Regions from separate parts of the Fictibacillus sp. Mic-4 genome, predicted to be linked through region 2. Evidence: riboswitches for the same ligand, from Rfam matches in the RefSeq annotation. Region 2 holds a riboswitch; each other region holds the start of a gene.
What was found. A riboswitch is a leader RNA that binds a small molecule or an ion and turns the genes downstream of it on or off. The one in region 2 is predicted to bind lysine.

Region 1 (4,294 bases), on a different contig from region 2:
GAATGACCGCACCTGCTTCACGAAGCTTTTTTACAATGAATGCATCTCGTGCAGCATAGGCATTTTTTAAGGCGAGAGACCCGGCACTTGTATGCATTTTATCATTCGTATCGATATTGTCTTTAATAAGAACGGGTATCCCGTGAAGCGGGCTTCTCGCCCCCTTTCGTTTTCTTTCTTCATCCAACGCTTCGGCGATATGTATGCTATCTGGATTCAACTCAAGAATCGTGTTAAGGCCTGGACCTTGCCCATCATAAAGGGATATCCGTTCCATATACATGCAGACCAATTCTTTTGATGTTAAATTTCCATTCTGAAACGCTTCTTGAATATTGTTGATCGTTGTTTCCTCAAGTTGAAATATTTTCGGCAATAATGGATTCATCATCAACACCTCTTTAATATTGGAAATAATTGAATTTTCTTTTTTATCGTACCATTAAAAATGCTACTTTAATAGCTTATTTAAATAAAAAATCCCATTGGGTAAAGTTACTCAATGGGATAAATGAATAGAATATTTATTTAGGCAATATCGTAATCGAATCACCGACCGGCCGTTCACCCGCGGCATCTGACGGATGAGAAATGAGCTTTCCGCCAACTGCCATAGCGGTTGATCCTCCACCGTCCAAATTTAATGCCTCTTTAGCTCCTAATGCTTTCATTATTTTTGCACTTTCTTTAAAACTGGTCCCTACACTTCGCTCCGGATTCCTTCCATCAACAGTGACTAACAATATATTTCCATTTGCTTTGATACCGGCCATCGTCCGTGGGTGACGTGTGATCCCGAAATGGTAGAAAAATTCTTCATTGGCATGAAAGCCTTCCTGTTCCGCATTAACAAAAATTTCCCCATTTTTCAACAAACGGGGCCCGCCATTGACAATGTTTGCTCCTTTTCCTGCGGCATATGGTTTGCCATCAACATAAAGGTAGTGTTTAGTAGTTAGCCTCATTCCTCGTTTGGCATGTTTTTTCAACCATAGGGCCGCTTCATTCGTTCCTGCTATTACAGACCCATTGAACGGGATCGGCCCCCCTCGTTGTTCTCTGACCTCAACGACATTTCCTTCAGCATTCAATACGGCTTCAACACCTTTGCCCTCTGGTGTACTCCTCCCAAATATCGGATCGAACTCGATGAGTTCACTGTCATCCTTACAAGTAAAATCATGCATGGGAAGCTGTGTCGGAAGATCGCCGCCAACGCCCCCGCAGCTTCGAATAAATCCAGGTTGCCTGTTCATCCCGTCCAGTTCTCTTTTCGCTCCATCTGATGATTGAATGCTCAAATGAGTAGACACTTTTGAAATTGATGCGTTATTCTTAGCATTCGGTAAAATAAAGCTTGTGCGGGAGTTAACGGCTTCGCTTACAAGTTGTCCTTTATGGACTGAAATTCCCGCCAGGTCGCCTGGAGTCCCGTCTTTGGCATCCATCACAAAATAGCCGCCGTTGGTCGCCGCTATCGATTGTGTTCGCTTCGCCATACTTGAAACGGTTTCTTTTCCTTCAACCTTGTCCATTGCCAGAGAAGTTGAAATAGTGCCTTTAAATCGGTGGCGATCAATCTCTATTACATGAATGGACCACAGGCCGGTTGTCCTTGGACTATCAAATCCAGTGTATGTAACTTTTGCATTTAAAAAGCCGTCAGACTTTAATTTTTTATTTAAATTGTTAGCTTCCTTTTCCGCCGGGAACTTGCCGACTCGAACTAAATAGCCTAATTTGTGATGTTTCACATCGTTGGTTGAATCATTTTTAATCGTATGTAAATAAGTGTCATACCCTTTGTTTTTTAAGTCTTCAATCATCATAGCCGCATCCGTTTTTTTATTGAAAAAGCCAATGTCCACCGTATAATATTCGTTGTTCGATTTCTTGCCTCTTTCAATGGAAATGAACGTAACACCTTCAGTGAGCTGTTTAATTACTCGCTTTTCCGGGAGTCCGGATTTTCCGAGGGGGAGCTCTTTAATATGCCGTGTTGTGGGTGCTTCATTCATTTTCGCCAGAGTTATTGAAGGATTTAAAGATGAAGGAATAGATATAGAAGCAATGGCGGAAGCAAAAGTTAATGAAAAAATTGTACTTTTTATTCTTTTTGGACTCACTTTCATTTTTCGTTCTCCCTTCATTTTGCTTACTTTATGCTATCGCATGTTTATTAATTCACAATGAAAACAATGTAAAACATTGTTAATTCCATACAAGAAGTATTCTTTAGAAAACTATTGTCTGATCATGTCGAATCATTTATAATAAAAATGTCTTATTAAATGAATACAGATTAAAATCCTCATCAATCCGATGAGGTAGAGGTCGCGGCTTTTATGAGTAAGAGGGACGAGATGCAGAGAACGTCAATGACTCCATCTGAAAGGAAAAGCTGCCGAAGTTTAAGTCCATCTCTGGGGGCTTAAGCTGGGGCTGTTTCCGAATAGGAACAGAACTGCCGCGTTTGTAATCCAATCAAACGTGGTGCGCTATCTTACGGAAGGTGCATGATTCGGGTAGATTAGACAACCGTCGATTCCTTTCGGCGGTTTTTTTATTTCCCACTCCTTCCAAATAAACGAAAGAGGAGTGTTATTTTATGCAAAGCGCAGCAAGAAATCTGGCAGATCATCCAACTGCCAGCGAAAAAACAGAATTAAAACGGAATTTGAAGTCACGGCATTTAACAATGATTTCACTCGGGGGGACGATTGGTACGGGGTTATTCCTCGCAAGCGGAGGCGCGATTCACTCGGCCGGTCCTGGAGGAGCTCTTCTCGCGTATATTGCGATAGGAATTATGGTTTATTTCTTAATGACAAGCCTTGCGGAAATGGCAGCATACATGCCGGTTGCCGGTTCTTTCAGCACATATGCAACAAAATTTGTCGATCCTTCTCTCGGGTTTGCATTAGGGTGGAATTATTGGTATAACTGGGCAATTACCATAGCTGCTGAATTATCGGCTGTTACGATGATCATGAAGTTCTGGTTTCCGCATAGCCCCTCTCTTCTCTGGAGCGGTCTCTTTTTAGTTATTATGTTTTTATTAAACTTTTTATCCGTTAAAGGGTTTGGAGAAGCGGAATATTGGTTTTCGATCATAAAAGTAATTACTGTGATCGTCTTTTTAATCGTTGGTTTCCTTATGATTTTTGGAATTATGAACGGAGATGCGATCGGGTTTAAAAACTTCACCGTAGGAGATGCGCCGTTTCACGGTGGATTCATGGCAACTCTCGGCATATTTATGGCGGCAGGATTTTCATTCCAAGGAACGGAGCTGCTTGGCGTAGCTGCCGGTGAAAGTGACGACCCCCGTCAAAATATCCCGCGGGCTGTTCGTCAAGTGTTCTGGCGTATTTTGTTGTTTTATGTATTGGCCATTTTCGTTATTAGCTTATTAATCCCTTATACAAATGGCAACCTCGCCAACAGCGATGTAACAGTAAGCCCCTTTACGCTCGTGTTTGATAAAGCGGGAATTGCTTTCGCTGCTTCTGTTATGAATGCGGTTATTTTAACGGCGGTTTTATCTGCGGGAAACTCCGGGATGTATGCTTCAACCCGGATGCTCTGGGATTTGGCCCGGGAAGGAAAAGCGCCCAAGTTTCTTGCTAAATTAAACAACCGCGGTGTTCCGGTCAATGCATTGATCGTTACTTCACTCGTAGGTTGCGTGGCATTTTTAGCATCGTTATTTGGCGACGGGGTTGTTTATACATGGTTGTTAAACGCTTCCGGCATGTCTGGATTTATCGCCTGGCTCGGGATTGCGATCAGCCATTACAGATTCCGGAAAGCGTATGTCGCCCGGGGACTCGATATAAATGCATTGCCATATAAAGCAAAGTGGTTCCCGTTCGGTCCATTATTCGCTTTTGCGCTTTGTCTCGTTGTCATTTTAGGTCAAAACTATTCCGCCTTTATGGGTGGTTCAATTGATTGGTACAGTGTACTTGTTTCCTATATCGGATTGCCGCTATTCATTATCGTTTGGCTTGGATATAAATTCGTTAAAAAAACTAAAGTCGTTCCACTTGATCAATGTGAATTTTAAATCGAAAGCCCGTTAATGCCCAATTGACAGGGTCAAGCGCAGAGAACACCACCCGTTATCATGATCACGGGTGGTGTTATTTCATTTTTATTTTCAAGCCATCAAAATTGGACTCGTTTTCTTTATCACATACCATTCCATGCCTCTTGCCTTTAAGCGCTTAAGAAAAGGAACGGGGGCAATCTTCTCGGGTGGAATGCATCCAGTTTCATTTAAAAGTCCTTC
Region 2 (4,294 bases):
TTGGATCATGTTTATGTTATCTTCTTGCATAAAACCTGGCTCTTCGGGCATCTGGTTAAAAATTAGCCCCACAATCGGAATTCCTTTAGACTTTGCATAAGCAATGGTCAACAATGTATGATTAATCGTTCCAAGCTCCGGATGAGTGACGATCAATAACGGCAACCGTAAATCGCAGATCAGGTCGGCAGTCATATAGACACCCTTTCGATCTTCAGCAAGTGGAACGACAAGACCCCCCGCTCCTTCAACGAATACAAAATCATTTTCCTTTTGCAGTTGATGGAACTGTTCGATTATCCGTTTGCGGTCGATCTCAATTTTTGAACGATTTGCCGCTAAGTGCGGCGAAACGGCATCTTTTAAGCAATATGTACATAATTCTTCCTGGGAATACGGCAATGCCGCCAACTGTTTATAAAATTGAACGTCTTCGGCAATAAGCTTCCCGGCGTGTTCGATTCCACCGCTTTGTATCGGTTTAAAAGGAACGGCTTTCATCCCTTCTTTTTGAATTAAAGCCGTTAAATAGGCCGTAACAACTGTTTTTCCAACGCCTGTGTCAACTCCCGTGATAAAAAGAGCGTTAGTCATTCCGTAGGCTCCTTTCTAGTATATTCTTAAACTATCGTAAAGAAAAAAAGGACTATTGTCAACTTATAAAACAATAAGGTTAACAATAGGTACAATAAAAAGTCCGGTGGTCACCGGACTTTATTTGTGAGCTACAGGCTCTCTCGCATCTAATTCAAAAACGTCGTGTAATGTTTCAATTGCTTTAATCATGAATTCCTGGTCAACAATTGTCGATACTTTAATTTCAGAAGTGCTTACCATCTTAATCATAATGCCTTGATCAGCCAATGATTTAAACATTTTTGCGGCGACTCCAGGATTGGAAATCATGCCTGATCCAACAATCGACACTTTAGCAAGCTGATCCTCGTGAACAATCGATTCAAAACCAAGCCTGTGACGATTAGTTTCCAAAACGGAAATCGTATTGTCCAATACATTTGAATCGATCGAAAATGAAATATTCATCGATTCATTCTCGTTCACATTTTGAATAATGATATCAACATTAATCCCGTTTTCCGCAAGCATTGTGAACAAATGTGAAAGAGTTGTTAACTCGTTCGGCAAGCCTTCCACCGTTACTTTTGTCACATTTCCTTCAAATGCAAGACCTCTTACGACCAATTGATTTTCCACCGTACATTCCTCCTCAACAATCGTTCCGCTTTCCATCGATAAACTTGAACGTACTTCCAGTTTTACACCATAATTTTTCGCAAATTCCACCGCTCTTGGATGCAATACCCCTGCACCTAGATTAGCCATTTCAAGCATTTCATCATATGAGATCGATTCCAGTTTTCTCGCCCCGTCAATGACTCTTGGGTCTGTTGTAAACACCCCTGTTACATCAGTAAATATATCGCATTTCTCGGCTTTCAATGCAGCAGCTAATGCGACAGCCGTCGTATCCGATCCGCCTCTTCCAAGTGTCGTTATTTCATCCGGTCCCGAAACAACTCCCTGAAAGCCGGCAACGATGACAATTTTACCTTCCTCCAATAAACGGCAAATTCGATCCGTATGAATGTTACGTATTCGCGCATTTCCAAAAACTTTCTCTGTTTCAATACCTGCCTGCCATCCTGTTAATGATACTGCTTCATACCCTTTTTCTTGAAGCGCCATCGAAAGAAGGGCAATCGTTACTTGCTCACCCGTTGATAAGAGCATATCCATTTCTCTTTGCGAAGGCTTTTGTGAAATTTCCCCCGCCAAACGAACGAGTGTATCCGTCGTTTTGCCCATTGCTGAAACGACAACGACAACACTGTGACCTTCTTCTACTGTTTGAATGACGCGATTGGCAACATTTTGAATGCGTTCTACACTGCCTACACTTGTTCCTCCAAACTTTTGCACCATTACTGCCATTACTTTCATCCTCTCTTCCCGCTCTTACTTTCCGTATTTTTTACCAATCGATCTCTTTAGAGAAAACAAAAAGCAACAATAAGGAAAAAACCTTATTGTTGCTTGAATATGCAACAGTAAGCCAGTTTTGTTTCCCCTCATGTGAGATAGTTCTCCATACACCCTTTGGGTAAGGATGCATGACAGCCCTGCACTTATTCAGATACAGGTCCAGCCTGATGAACGAAGGAGTTTCATCAAACTTCGGCAAAAATCCCCTTTCCCCCACTATCATAAGAGCTCCTTACTCTTCAAATGGGATACTGTTGGTTTTTGCTCCTCTACCATCACTTCAATTGAAGCATGGCACATATATTAAATTGGTTATAGTTTAGCAAACTTATATCCAAATTTCAATTCATTTTATGAATCTTTTTTTAACGCCTCATAAATTGTTTTTGCTATCGGCCCCGGTATTCCCGCAGCCTGAATCTCTTCTATGCTCGCTTCTTTCATTTTTTTAATCGAGCCGAAGTGTTTCAATAATGCTTTTTTACGCTTTTCGCCAACCCCGGGAATATTGTCAAGACTTGAAGAAAACATTCCCTTTGCTCGAACCTGGCGATGGAATGATATCGCAAAACGGTGAACTTCGTCCTGAATGCGCTGCAATAAATAAAATTCCTGGCTATTCCGGGGCAATGGAATAAATTTCAGGGGATCGCCCATCCACAATTGCGAGGTGCGGTGTTTATCGTCTTTGGCCAACCCTGCTACCGGAATGAACAAGTTCAGCTCATTTTCAAGAACATCTTGCGCTGCTGCGATTTGCCCTTTCCCTCCGTCGATAATGATTAAATCAGGTAATGGGCCATTTTCTTTTAACATTCTTGAATACCGTCTTCGAATGACCTCACGCATGGATGCATAGTCATCCGGACCTTCAACCGTTTTAATTTTGTATTTCCGGTATTCTCTTTTATTTGGTTTCCCATCCGTAAAGACGATCATTGCCGATACAGGGTTCGTTCCGTGAATGTTTGAATTATCAAAGGCCTCGATCCGATATGGCGGAGCGATGTTCATCTGTTTTCCAAGGTTTTGGATCGCACGAATTGTTCGGTCTTCATCCCTTTCAATAAGGGCAAATTTTTCCTCTAAAGCAAGTTTTGCATTTTTTGTCGCCAACTCGACAAGTTCTTTTTTTTGGCCTCTTTTTGGTTGAATCACCTTTATACCAAGCAATTCTTTTACTAATTCGCCATCAATTTCAGCCGGCAACAAAATTTCTTTTGGTAGCGGATAATTTTTTTGTAAATAAAATTGACCAATAAAGGTAACAACATCTTCATCGGCTTCCCCGTAAAATGGAAAAAGTGAAACATCACGTGCGATCAGTTTTCCCTGACGGATAAAAAATACTTGTACACACATCCAGCCTTTATCAAATGTATATCCAAATACATCACGGTCAATGAGATCAGCCGTCATCATCTTTTGTTTTTCCATAACAGCTTCAATGTGATGAATTTGATCCCTTAATTCTTTTGCACGCTCAAAGTTTAATTGTTCGGATGCAGCAAGCATTTTTTCCGTCAGCTCTTCTTTCACTTCCTTATACCCGCCGCCAAGAAATTTACTAATTCCTTCCACCATTTGCGCGTTTTCTTCCTTGCTTACTTCATTCACGCAAGGAGCTAAGCATTGCCCAATATGGTAATAGAGACAAACACGATCAGGGATGGTGTTGCATTTCCGCAGCGGAAAAAGCCGGTCGAGCAGTTTTTTCGTTTCTTGAGCCGCCCCGGCATTGACAAACGGCCCAAAATATTTCCCGCCGTCTTTTTTCACTTTGCGCGTATACAAAAGGCGGGGATGTTTTTCCGCGGTAATTTTTAAATAAGGATAGCTTTTATCGTCTTTGAGCATAACATTGTATTTCGGGTCATGCTTCTTGATTAAGTTCATTTCTAACAGAAGGGCTTCAATTTCCGAAGAGGTTACAATGTATTCAAAATCTTTAATTTCACTTACAAGCCGTTGTGTCTTCCCGTCGTGAGTTCCAGTAAAGTAGGAGCGGACACGATTTTTCAATACTTTTGCCTTGCCGACATAAATGATTTGGCCAAATTGATCTTTCATCAAGTAACAGCCCGGTTGTGCCGGCAAAATAGCGAGCTTTTCTTTAATCGTATTCACGCTACGCCCTCCTTTCTTCTTTCTTCTCTACCCTCCATCATAGCACGAAACACCCGTTCTTGCAGTTATGGAAAACAGAAAGAGGCGATTATCCCATAAGATGATCGCCAAACTTTACTGAATACCTCAACTAAAAATTGATCTTTAAATTGATAGATTTTTT
Region 3 (4,294 bases), on a different contig from region 2:
GCTAAAGCAGAAAAAACAAAAAGCAGACAGGAGAATACCCTAAAAAAGAGGATATCCTGATTTCAGGGTATCCTCTTCTCACTTTTACTCATCAAATACGACGACTTTCTCCATTGTATCGCCGTTTCTCATGTTTAGCACCGTGTCCATTCCTGAAGTCACCTGGCCAAAAACGGTATGAACGCCGTTTAAATGAGGTTGAGCTTCATGAACGATGAAAAATTGGCTTCCCCCGGTATCTTTTCCTGCATGAGCCATAGAAAGAGCGCCTGGAACATGTTTGTGCGGATTTCCTTCTGTTTCGCATTTAATTGTATAACCCGGTCCGCCAGTTCCTGTTCCGTGAGGGCAACCACCTTGACTTACAAAGCCCGGAATCACGCGGTGGAAAGTAAGACCATTGTAGAATCCTTCATTTGCTAATTTCTCAAAATTGGCGACCGTCCCCGGTGCTTCGTTAGGAAATAATTCGAATTCGATTTTATCTCCATCAAGCATTAGTATGTATCCTTTTTTAGCCATAATTACATCTCTCCTTTGTAATAGATCTTCTCTATCATACCATAAAATAGCCAAAGGCAAAAAAGAGACAACATCTATTGTCTCTTTTTTAACTTTAAACAAGCGCACCTTTTCTTAAAGGAACATCTTGCTGGATAATGTTTTCATATGTTTCTCGTTTGACGACGATCTGTTCTTCTCCGTTTTCTACAAAAACAACAGCCGGTCTTGGCAGTCGATTGTAATTGTTGGCCATCGAATAACCGTATGCGCCCGTGCAAAAAACAGCTAAAATATCATTTGCTTCCACTTCAGGCAATTTCAAATCCCAAATGAGCATATCACCTGATTCACAGCACTTTCCAGCGATTGAGACGGTCTTCGTGTATGGGGCAAACGCTTTATTTGCAACCATAGCTTCATAACGAGCCTGATATAACGCCGGACGAATATTGTCGCTCATTCCTCCATCGACTGAGACGTAATGGCGGACTTCCGGAATGTCCTTTTGCGAACCGATGGAATAAATTGTCGTTCCGGCGTCCCCGACAAGCGATCTTCCTGGTTCGATCCATATTTCCGGACATTCTGCCCCTAATTTTTTTGTATGCTTTTTCACTTCTTGAACCATCGCATCGATATACACACGCGGCTCAAGCGGTTGGTCTTCAGACGTATATCGTATGCCGAATCCGCCACCTAAATTAAGCACTTCCGGAAAGTAAGAGTGCTGACTATGCCAGCGGGCCAAATAGTCAAATAATTTTTCAATCGCTAAAACAAATCCTGTCGTTTCAAAGATTTGCGAGCCAATATGGCAATGAATTCCTGCCAGATGAAGGCGTTTTGAGTGTTTTAGAGCATATAGCATCGCTTCTTCTGCCTGTCCATTTTGCAAATCAAAGCCAAATTTCGAATCTTCCTGTCCAGTTAAAATATATTCATGGGTATGTGCTTCAATGCCCGGGGTCACTCTGAGCAAAATTTGCGTCTTCTTATCATATCTTTCACAAAGCTCATGGAGCATCGATAGTTCGTGAAAATTATCGACAACAAAACAGCCGATATTCTCTTTTAACGCAAACTCCAATTCTGCATAACTTTTATTGTTGCCATGAAAATGGATTTTTTCCGTCGGGAATCCCGCATGGATCGCTGTATAAAGTTCTCCACCGGATACAACGTCAAGGCTAAGCCCTTCTTCTTCCATTAGTTGAACCATCGCAATGCAAGAAAACGCTTTGCTTGCATACGCCACTTGCGCTGTAACGCCATGAACCTGGAAAGCTTCTTTAAACGCTCTTGCCCTCTGTCTTATTAGCGCAACATCATATATATATAAAGGCGTACCGTATTTTTTTGCCAATTCAATTGTATCTACTGACCCAATCGTTAAATGCCCTTTTTCATTAATCAAACTTGTTCCATGTAAAAACATTGACCAATCTCCTCTCCGAAAATATAGAGATTCAATCCGACGAAAAATGAAAAGACAGCTAATGCCAAAAAAGGTACATTAACTGTCTTGAACCCGTACCCTCATTGTCGGAATAGCTCTCCACTACGTAATTTGTAGTGACAGTCCGTTGCCTATTTGACAACGACCCAGCATAAAATGGCATGGACCCATTTTACACTTCGGCAAATTGACCTTTCCGATTACTTCATCGTGTCCATTCACTTCATAATCGTACTCATTCGCTTTGCGCCTCTACCCCATTGCGAAGAATGAGGCATATTTAATTATTATGAAAAACTTTAACATACATTCCCCTAATTGTGCAAGGCTTAATTTGATGTTCTTTTCGGATTTTGCGGATGTAAAATACTTGGCCTCATTTTTGTCATCGGTACGGCCACCCGCATAATAATTGTAAGCAGCGCCTTCGCGTTAAATGGCATAAACGGCCATAAATACGGTGTATTTAAATTTTTCATATTCGCAATAAAAATAATAAACAGCGTCAAGCCAATAACATAGCCCGGAACGTGGAAAATCGCGACAAGTAAAAGCAGCAATATCCGAAAAAGATCATTCGCCAATCCTAATTCCACACTTGGAGTGACAAACGTTCCGATGGCTGAAACAGAACTGTATAAAATGACTTCAGGAACGAAAACTCCGACACTGATGGCGATTTGTCCAATGAGCACTGCCGCAACTAATCCCATGGAAGTAGCAAGGGCATTTGGAGTATGGATGGCCGCAAGCCGCAATAAATGAATTCCGACTTCAGCTAATAATAACTGAAGAAAGATCGGCAAATGGCCGTGTTTGTTTGGACCGATAAATTCCAGGCCTTTTGGAAGCAAATGCGGATCCTGCACATATAAATACCAGAGTGGAACAAGCATGATGGCAGCAAGGATGCCGATAAAACGAAACCATCTTTCAAATGCCCCGGTCAGCGGAGTTTGACGGAACTCCTCCGCGTGCTGAACATGGTGAAAATAAGTCGTCGGGGTGATTAAAACGCTTGGGGACGTATCAACCATCACAAGCACGTGCCCTTCTAAAAGGTGCTGAACGGCAACGTCGGGACGTTCAGTATAACGGGCCATTGGAAATGGATTGAATCCTTGCTTGACAAGATATTCTTCAATCGTCTTGTCCGCCATTGGAATACCGTCGATGCTAATTGTGCTTATTTCTTTTTTAATCAATTTTATTAATCCGGGATCTGCAACATCTTTTAAATAGGAAATACAAATATCCGTTTTTGACCGTTCCCCAACCTGTACAATTTCATTTCGAAGCCTTTCATCTCTTAGCCTTCTTCTCGTTAATGCTGTATTGATGATAATATTTTCGGTGTACCCGTCCCTTGACCCCCTGACAACTTTTTCTGTATCCGGTTCTTCCGGATTCCTACCAGGGTAACTACGGACATCAACAATAAATACTTCATCCTCGCCATCTACAAAAATAAGGATTAATCCGGAGAGCAATCGATCAACCGCTTCATCCATATTATCCGTCAGTTCTACTTGTTCATGAGTAATATGATTATGTATGACCTCTTTTACACTATGGGGACTTTTATGCTGGTTGTTCATTAGCATAAATTCCCTCATAATTTGAATGATATAAGTCGTATCGCAAAGCCCGTTGCAATAATAGAGCTGCACTTTTGTTTTCAGCAAAAGCAATTTGCGAACGCCGACATCAAAGGTTTCCCCTATTCCGAGCCGTTTTTTCAACAGTTCTTCATTTTCTTCAATTTTCTTGCTGATTGGTATTTTTGCTTTCTTTTGTGCCACTTACGCCACTCCTTTCTAATATCATTTGGATTGCCTGGGTCGTGATCGGTGCTCCTTTTTCTACTGAATCATACCCGGCCATTTTACCTATATCGCCAACACCGATGACAATAGGCAAATCTAATTCATCGAGAATATATACGGTGTCTCCGTTAATTCTTCCCATTTCTAAATCGGGCAAACCGCTTTTATCAATTCCGTATTCGGTTAAATTACCATAACGATCGATACTGAAATCTACCTTTGTCCATTCGGCATAATGGGTTTTCGAAGCCACGGCGACCGCACCGAGAACTTCTATTTGTGGGTGGCGGCAAATGTCACGCATCGCTCGCTCGCCTGGCCCCTCCCCTTTTTGTCCACAATCATCAAATAAGACAAGCACAGGGTCATACGGAGTCTCTTGAATAAAACGGATCAATTCTCCCCCCGTAATTCTGGTCGGATTGCCCATTGATGCTGATATGCATCGTCCTCCTATCTTCTTTGCAACGAGTTCCGCGGCCTTTAACGCATAAAGATCGCCATCGGT

Region 1: linked by a shared signal. The riboswitch ahead of WD019_RS20315 (amino acid permease) and the one ahead of WD019_RS04440 (aspartate kinase) in region 2 are both predicted to bind lysine.
Region 3: linked by a shared signal. The riboswitch ahead of lysA (diaminopimelate decarboxylase) and the one ahead of WD019_RS04440 (aspartate kinase) in region 2 are both predicted to bind lysine.

Annotation. Positions count from the first base shown of each region.
Region 1 covers NZ_JBBHZM010000057.1:1,142-5,435, forward strand. The annotation lists gene WD019_RS20305 (amidase) at 1-391, opposite strand, end outside; gene WD019_RS20310 (phosphodiester glycosidase family protein) at 525-2,132, opposite strand; lysine riboswitch at 2,321-2,509, shown strand; gene WD019_RS20315 (amino acid permease) at 2,609-4,069, shown strand; gene WD019_RS20320 (saccharopine dehydrogenase family protein) at 4,163-4,294, opposite strand, start outside.
Region 2 covers NZ_JBBHZM010000003.1:136,078-140,371, reverse strand. The annotation lists gene bioD (dethiobiotin synthase) at 1-594, opposite strand, end outside; gene WD019_RS04440 (aspartate kinase) at 715-1,953, opposite strand; lysine riboswitch at 2,093-2,284, opposite strand; gene uvrC (excinuclease ABC subunit UvrC) at 2,356-4,131, opposite strand.
Region 3 covers NZ_JBBHZM010000005.1:3,302-7,595, forward strand. The annotation lists gene WD019_RS05665 (DUF309 domain-containing protein) at 1-43, shown strand, start outside; gene WD019_RS05670 (peptidylprolyl isomerase) at 85-522, opposite strand; gene lysA (diaminopimelate decarboxylase) at 617-1,939, opposite strand; lysine riboswitch at 2,045-2,223, opposite strand; gene WD019_RS05680 (spore germination protein) at 2,290-3,762, opposite strand; gene WD019_RS05685 (stage V sporulation protein AE) at 3,719-4,294, opposite strand, start outside.